DNA from 2 places in the Microbacterium sp. IO18 genome. Region 1 is predicted to be linked to the other one. Evidence: riboswitches for the same ligand, from Rfam matches in the RefSeq annotation. Region 1 holds a riboswitch; the other holds the start of a gene.
What was found. Region 1 has a riboswitch for thiamine pyrophosphate ahead of ACLF6J_RS15850 (ECF transporter S component). Riboswitches for the same ligand answer to the same signal wherever they lie in the genome.
Positions count from the first base shown of each region.

Region 2: it holds a riboswitch for thiamine pyrophosphate, as region 1 does, so the genes downstream of both, thiM (hydroxyethylthiazole kinase) here and ACLF6J_RS15850 (ECF transporter S component) in region 1, are expected to answer to the same signal.

Region 1 is NZ_JBMJAF010000002.1:849,320-853,526, forward strand. Features, by position in the region: gene ACLF6J_RS15845 (ABC transporter ATP-binding protein) at 1-1,438, opposite strand, end outside; gene ACLF6J_RS15850 (ECF transporter S component) at 1,435-2,088, opposite strand; TPP riboswitch at 2,079-2,190, opposite strand; gene ACLF6J_RS15855 (D-alanyl-D-alanine carboxypeptidase) at 2,273-4,129, shown strand; gene ACLF6J_RS15860 (ABC transporter ATP-binding protein) at 4,202-4,207, opposite strand, start outside.
Region 2 is NZ_JBMJAF010000002.1:15,286-19,492, forward strand. Features, by position in the region: gene ACLF6J_RS11680 (bifunctional hydroxymethylpyrimidine kinase/phosphomethylpyrimidine kinase) at 1-1,222, opposite strand, end outside; gene thiM (hydroxyethylthiazole kinase) at 1,219-2,067, opposite strand; TPP riboswitch at 2,058-2,151, opposite strand; gene ACLF6J_RS11690 (NAD-dependent epimerase/dehydratase family protein) at 2,158-3,120, opposite strand; gene pheT (phenylalanine--tRNA ligase subunit beta) at 3,194-4,207, opposite strand, start outside.

The DNA of each region.
Region 1 (4,207 bases):
CGATGCGATGACCACCCAGATGTCGGACCACGGCATCGTCGTGCGTCACCGCGATGATCGACCGTCCACGCGTGATCTCCTCCTGCAGGAGCGCGACGAGGGAGATCCATCCACGCCGGTCCTGACCGAACGTCGGCTCGTCGAGCACGATCACTTCCGGTGCACCCGCCAACGCCGTCGCGACGGACAGCCGCCGCTTCTGCCCGCCGGAGAGCGTGAACGGGTTGGCCAGCGCGAGTGGCGCGAGGCCGAGGCGCTCGAGGAGATCGTCGACCACGGCGTCCGTCCTCGCACGGTCCCAGCCGAGCGCGCGTGGCCCGACAGCGAGCTCGTCACGCAGCGTCTGGGTGAGGAACTGGTGCTCCGGCTCCTGGAAGACCATGCCAATGCGCGTGAGCAACTCGCGCGACGTCCACCGGATCGGGCGGGTGCCTTTGCGCCCCGCCAACTCGGGTGCCGACCGCACCTCTCCTGCCTCTTCGGGGATGAGTCCGGCGAGCGTGAGCGCAAGGGTCGATTTGCCCGCCCCGTTGGGCCCGGTGATCACGGTCGCGTTCGCCCGCGGTACGTGCAGGTCGAGTCCCGCCTGCACGACGACGCCCGCTTCCCTCGCAATCGCGAGCCCGGAGGCGGAGAGCGCATCGGCTGCCGTCACCCGCTCCAGCACGGGCAGGTCGATGCCCCGCTCGGGCACCCACACCCCCGCATCGGCGAGCACATCGCCGTGGACCGCGAACACGTGCTCGGGCGTCCCATCCGCGAGCAGCCCGCCGTCGGCGGCCAGCACGATCACACGCGTCATCAGATCGACCCAGACCGGCGTGCGATGCTCGACGACGATCAATGTCGCACCCGAGGAGACCACGGCCCGCTCGACGCTCGCCCGCACCTCGCGCACGCCCTCGGGGTCGAGGTTCGCGGTCGGCTCGTCGAGCAGCAGCAGGCCCGGGCGCATCGCGAGCACGCCGGCCAGCACCAGTCGCTGCTTCTGGCCGCCCGAGAGCGCCTTCGTAGGACGCTGCGGCGAGACGTCGAGGCCCACGGCGTCGAGAGCCTCCGCGACTCGGCCCGGGATCTCGGACGCCGCGACACCGAGATTCTCGCAGCCGAACGCCACATCATCGCCGACTTTCGACAGCACGATTCCGGCATCGGGGTCCTGGAGGACGAGCCCCACGCGACCGTGCCGCGATTCCGGGGACGCGCCGTCGATGCGCAGGGCACCGGTCCGCTCCCCCTCGTCATCGCCGCCCAGGACGCCGGCGAGACCGGCGAGCAGAGTCGACTTGCCCGCGCCCGAAGCGCCGAGGAGCAGCACCCGCTCGCCCGGTTCGATCGTGAACGAGACGTCGGCGACGGCGGGGCGCTTTCGACCGGCGTACCGCCAGCCCCAGCCCGCAGCCTGCACGCGGGCCGGGGCGGCGAAGCTCACGCTCAGACCTCGCGCACGTGCTCTCGCCCGACGGCGAAGCGGTTGAGTGCGCCGGTGACGGCGAGGGCCCGCACGAGCAGCCACCCGACCACGCCGGCGAGGATCGCGCCGGAGACGACGACGCTGACCAGATAGATGGTGTTGAACTCGAGCGACTTCAGGATGTTCGGCGAGCTGCCGTAGAACAGCTCGAACACCCAGGCGGCGACCGCTGCGCCGACACCCGCGAGCGCGGCGACCACGATTCCGAAACGACGATAGAAGAACAGCGCGAAGATGATCTCCGCACCGAGGCCCTGCACGATGCCGGACAGCACGGTCGAGACGCCCCACACGTTGCCTATCAGCATCGACACGATCGCCGCGACCAGCTCGACCACCAGCGCGGCGCCCGGCTTGCGGATCACGAGGCCGCCGACGACGCCGCCGAGCAGCCAGATGCCGACGGCGATGCCGCCGAGACCCGGCGTCAGGGCGTCGGCGGCGCCGAACCAGGCGTACCCGATGGTGTTCCAGCCCCAGAAGACGAGGCCGATCGCGACGCCGAGGACAGCGGCGACGACGATGTCGACGACGCGCCAGCGCCAGATCGACGTGGGTCGCAGACCGTTCGCGGCGGATGTCTGCTTCGCGGATGCGGACGTGGACGTACTCATCTGAACTCCTCCCTGCGCTGGCATGACCCAGATCAGGTTCGACGGTCGAAGCGCGATTCGCTCCCTCTCAGCCCGGCTCGCCGGACTCCCGTGGTTGTGCTGATGATCTTACCCGGTGGCGACACCGGCGTGGCGACAGGGCTTCGCGCCGCGGAACACGCCGGGGATTGGGTACCGTAAACGAGTGACCGCTTCAGATCCCGCCGACGAGGCGACGGGCGTCGTCAGCGACGACGGCTCGCGGACGGCCGCCCCCTCCGGGCCTGTGGACGAACTGGCGATCGCGTCGGACCCCGCCGCCCCCGCATCGGAGAGCGCCGCACCCTTCGCCGCCGATCGACTCTTCGCCGGCGACACGCCCCCGTCGGATCCCTCCGTCGTCTCCGCTGTCCCGGTCGACGCCGCCGCGATCGGCGCGCTGTTCACGGTCGACCGGACGCCCGCACGACGTCGCGGCACGGCTTCGTCAGACGACCCCGCGCCGGCGTCCGATCCGGAGCCCGTGCTCGACCCGGAGCCCGTGCACGATCCGGAGCCCGTGCACGACCCGGAGCCGGCGGATGGTCCCGCGACTCCGCCACTCACGAAGCCGCCCTTCGACCCCCGCCGACGCGGCGAGGGTGAGGAGGCGCAGGAGCCCGATGAGGCCGAAGCGCTCGTCGACGGCGCGGCCGTGCAGTGGGCCGACGACAAGACGGGCGCGACCGCACTGACCTGGGTCGATGCCGCCGCCATCGGTGCGCACACGGCCACGGCGACGTTCGAGCAGACCCCGGAAACCGAACAGAACGGCGGACTCCTCCGTGGGGCTCGCCTGCGGCCGGCCATCGCTCGCCCGGGAATCCTGGTGCCGCTCGTCGCGCTCACCGCGCTGGTCGCCGGCTATGCGGGCACGACGTTGCTCTGGCCGCTGCACGAGGTTCCGCCGACGGCGCAGTCCGTCGAGTTCGACACGGTTCCCGCTCCCGCCGCGACGATCACCTGGCCGAGTGAGGGCAGCGCGTCCGTCGGCATCGCCGGGCTCACCACCGCGGCGGCGATCACCGATCCGGTGAGCATCGCGAGCATCACCAAGGTCGTGAGCAGCTTGATGGTGCTCGACCGCATGCCCCTCGCCCTCGGCGAGCAGGGGCCGGAATTCGGCTTCACCTACGGCGACAGCGTGGACTACTGGAACTACCGGCGCAGCGATCAGTCTGCACTGGATGTCCCCGTCGACGGCGTCCTCACCGAGTACCAGATGCTCCAGGGCACACTCCTCGGGTCGGCGAACAACTACATCGACCGGCTGGCCTCCGAGATCTGGGGCTCGGACCAGGAGTTCGCGGCCGCCGCCGAGGTGTGGCTGCGCGATCGTGCGCTCACCGACATCACGGTGGTCACCCCCTCCGGTTTCGACGAGCGCAATGTGGCTACCCCTGCGGCCCTGATCAAGCTCGGTGAGCTGGCCATGCAGAACCCCGTGTTCGCGGAGATCGTCGGCACCCGGTCAGTGGACCTCCCGGGTGCGGGCACGGTCGTCAACACCAACGGGATGCTCGCCGATCCGGGCGTCGTCGGCATCAAGACCGGCACGCTGGTCGGCTGGAACCTGCTGACGGCGAAAGACCTGACGATCGGGGACACCACGGTGCACCTGTTCGCGGCGGCGCTGAATCAGGCGGGCGACGACGAGCGCCTTGCTCTCACCCGTTCGCTGTTCGCCGAGACGGAGGCCGCCCTGGACGCACAGGAGGCAGCGGTCGCGAAGGGCACGGTCGTCGGACAGGTCACGACCGACTGGGGCGAGAAGGTCGACGTGGTCACCGAATCCGATGCCGATGTCGTGCTCTGGAACGGTGCTGTCGCCACCGCGACCACGGCCTTCGATCTCGGCGACAAGCGGGACGAGGACGCCACCGTGGGCACCTTGACCGCGGCCGGACCGCTCAACACCGTGACGGTTCCCCTGGTCCTGGCCGATGACGTCGAGGGGCCGAGCCCGTGGTGGCGCCTGACCCATCCCCTGGAACTGCTCGGGATCACGGACGACGGGTCCTGACACTTCGCCCGACCGGGTACAGCACGACGCCCCATCCCGCGTGAGCAGGATGGGGCGTCTGCGTGATGCCGCTCAGTC
Region 2 (4,207 bases), 830 kb from region 1:
GCCCGTGACGAGCGTCGATCAGCGCATCCGGGGCGTCGTTCCCCGCGAGATGTCCGCCCTTGACCAGCACGGCGACCCCGACATCCGTCGACAGGTCTTCCGCAGCGGCGATCGCCTCCGACCAGTCCCCGACGTCGCGCCCCGAGAGCACGGCGAGCTCGGCCAGGTTCGGGGTCACGAGCGTGGCGCGACGGAGCAGATCCCGCAGTTCCCGCTCCGCATCCGGCTCCAGCAGCCGATCCCCCGAAGTCGCCACCATCACCGGATCGAGGACGACGATCGGCGGACGGGCCCGGTCGAGCCAGGCAGCGACCGTCCGGATGACCTCGGCGTCGGCGAGCATCCCGATCTTCACCGCGTCGATCACGATGTCATCCGACACCGCGTCGAGTTGGGCGCGGAGGAACTCCGCCGGCGGCACGTGCACGCCGCGCACGCCCTGGGTGTTCTGCGCGGTCAGTGCGGTGAGCACGGCCATGCCGTATCCGCCGTTGGCCGCGATCGACTTGATGTCGGCCTGGATCCCTGCGCCACCGGACGGGTCGCTCCCGGCGATGCTCAGCACACGCGGAACGGAACCTGCGAGCCACCGCCGCCGGAAAGCACGGGCGGTCGCCGCGGGGTCTTCCGCCGCGCACAGCGCCGAGACCACGGCGATGCCGGCTGCACCGGCATCCCGCAGTGCCTCGGCATCGTCGAGCCCCACACCGCCGATCGCGACGCACGGGAGAGAACTGCGTGCGACGAAGTCACGGAATCCGTCGACTCCGAGCGGCGCCGGGTGATCCGGTTTCGTCGCGGTGGGACGGATCACGCCGACCCCCAGGTAGTCGACCGTCCCCACCGGCAGGGCGAGCACGGCCTCGAGGTGCGCGGCACTGTTCGCCGTGAGGCCGATCAGCGCATCGGGTCCCAGTACCTCGCGCGCCCGCCGCACGGACGCATCGCCCTGCCCCAGATGCACGCCGTCGACGCGCGCACCCCGTTCGCGGGCGGCGACGGCAGCATCCAACCGGTCGTTCACGACGAGGAGCGCCCGTCCGTCGATCACCCGCGACACCGCGATCAGCTGTTCGACGATCTCGGCCTCCGTCGCGGTCTTGTCCCGCACCTGGACGACGCGCACACCACCCTCCACAGCCTGACGGACGGTCTCGACGACACCACGATCACCGCAGAGCTCGGGATCGGTCACGAGATAGAGCGAGAGATCAACGGTCACCGTGCACCGCTCTCGACGCGAGCCTCGGCGACGAGGTCTTCCGGGCGCAGCGCTGCGAGTGCATCCAGCAGCGAGACCGCGAAACTGCCCGGACCCCGTGCTGTCGTTGCGGCATGCTCGGCAGCGATCGTGTATCCGAGGCTCGCGGCGGCGACCGCCGTGAGCGCATCGTGCCCCGTCACCCTGGCGGCGCCGAGGAGCGCGGCCATGACCGCGCCGAGGGCACAACCACCACCGGTGACCCTGGTCAGGAGCTCATGACCGTTCGCGAGTCGCAGGACCCGCTCGCCGTCGGTGAGGAGGTCGACCGGCCCCGAGACCGCGACCACGGCACCCGTCCTCGTCGCCAGGGCAGTCGCAGCATCGGCAGCGGCATCCGTGCTGTCCGTCGCGTCGACGCCTCGGCCACCCGCGCTGACGCCGGCGAGGGCGAGGATCTCGGAGGCGTTGCCTCGGATCGCGGTCGGTCGCTGATTCGCCAGGTCATGCGCCAGCGCCGTGCGGATCGGCAGGGTGCCGATCGCGACCGGATCGAGCACCCACGGTGTCCCGGACGCGGTCGCGCCGGCGACGGCTTCGAGGATCGCAGCCCGCTGCTCCGGCGTGGGCGTACCGAGGTTGATCAGCAGGCCGGAGGCGACCCCGGCGAACAGCTCGGCCTCGCCGACGATGTCGACCATCGCGGGTGCCGCACCGGCGGCGAGCAGCACGTTGGCCGTGAACCCCGTGACGACCGCGTTGGTGATGCAATGCGTCAAGGGCGGAGCCTCACGCACCACCTCCCACAGCGCCGCGGCGGAGCCGACGAGATCGGTGGTGGATTCAGGACGCAGAAGATCGCTCATCGCGACATCCCTTCGCTAGTACGAACTAGATCAGGTTCGACGGGTCTGTTCTCAGCCGCGGATGCGGCACCCCGTGTCACTGCTCGCAGTCTAGCGATCGGTCAGGAGCGCGCGTTCCTCCGCCCGGGTGAGTCCGGCACGGCGCGGCCGATCGACGCCGCGGGCGCGCTCGTCGACGAGGACCCGCCCGATCGTGTCGGCGAGGGCGCGGAGCGAGCCTCCCGACGCACGGAACGCTGCGTTGGACCGCGTCATGAATCCCGTCATCTCCGGCGGCAGCCACAGCGGAAGCGAACGCGGTCCGGCCCAGTGCTCGACCTCCCGAGCGACGAGCCAGTCCTCGTCAGCGACGACCGTGTCACGGGTGTGCCCTGCTGCCGAACGTACCGCCTCCAGCACGTCGGAGAGCGAATGCCTGTCACCGATCGCGTTCACCACGCCGCTCCGAGTCGCCGTGACGATGAACTCGGCCAGGTCGTCGACATCGATCACCTGCGCAGCTCTCCCCTCGAGCGGTGGCAGCAGCACAGGCTCCGCGCCGGCGCGCGTGAACGCCGCCGCCCAGTATCCGAACCTGTCGCTCGGATCTCCGTCCCCGACGATGAGCCCGGGGCGCACGATGAACGCCCGCGCTCCGAGCGCCGAGACGGCGTCTTCGGCCGCGGCCTTCTGCGCCCCGTACTCGTAGACGTCTCCGGGACGGGCGGGCGGATGACGGGGAGCTGATTCGTCGGCCCCGACCGTCTCATCATCGGCGTACACCGACATCGAGGACACATAGGTCCACCGTGCCGCGCGCGCACCGAGAGCGTCGACGGCACGAGCGACGTGCGACGCTTGCGAGGAGATGTCGACCACATGGTCCCAGTCGCGCTGCGCGAGTGCGTCGTACGCCTCGGCAGCCTCCCGGTCTCCGCGCACGAGCTCGGCACCCTCGGGCGCAGGTCGTGTTCCGCGGGCGAGACAGGTCACTGCCGCACCGGCATCGACCCATCGACGCGCGATCCGCCCCGAGAGCCAGCCCGTACCGCCGAGGATCAGCACATTCGACATGGCTTCATGTCAGCAGGAATCGACCACCCGCGAAAGAGCTTCCGCTCAGAGCAGATTGCGCCCGGGGCAGTGCTCAGTCGCGCAGCGCCGCCCCGAACCGTTCGGCCGCCACCGCGACGCCCGCGAGCTTGGCCTCGGTGGCCTCCGCAGCGGTGAGGGTGCGGTCGTCGGCGCGGAACCGCAGAGCGAACGTCAGGCTCTTGGAGCCTTCCGGCACCCCCTCCCCGCGGTAGTCGTCGACGAGACGCACGGACTCGAGCATCGCACCGGCGCCCTCGGCGAGGGCCGCCTGTACATCCGCGGCGGGCACCTCGGCCGACAGCGTCAACGAGACGTCCTGCGTGGCAGCAGGGAACGTCGACAGCGACGCGGCCACGACACGGCCGCCCGCGAGCGACAGGACGCGGTCGAGGTCCAGCTCGAACACGGTCGCACGGCCGGGGAGGTCGGCCCCCTCCGCCACCGCGGGGTGCAGCTCGCCGACGTAGCCGACCTCATCCCCGGCGATCCGGAGGGATCCGGTGCGGCCGGGGTGGAGTGCGGCGCGCTCGGCCTGCACGACGTCGATCTCGACTCCGGCGGCGGCGGCGATCACACGGACGGCGTCCAGCGCCTCGACCAGACCGGCGGGTTCGGCCGGGCGACCGGGCTGGCGCGGTGACACGTGGCCGGTGAGCAGCGCCGAGACGAACCGGTGCTGCGGCGGGATCGAGGCGTTCAGCGCGGCCAGCGTCTCTTCCGACGGGCGCTCCCCCAGGGGCGGCACATCCTCCGTGCCGTACTCCACACCGGGCTCGGGCAGGAACACGACACCGGTCTCGAAGATCGCGAGGTCGGTGAGCCCGCGCGAGATGTTGCGGTGCGCGGTCTGCAGTAGACCGGGGATGAGCGATCGACGCAGGGAGGGCGCCTGGCCATCGAGCGGATTCGCCAGGCGGATGCTCGGCAGGTGCTCCCCCGACGCGGAACCGTGCAGGTCGTTCTGCACCTCGGTGGTGAACGGGAACGACGGTGTCTCGACGAGCCCCGCGGCGGCCAGGGCATCGGCCACGCGACGGCGACCCTGCTGATGCGCGGTGAGCCCGCG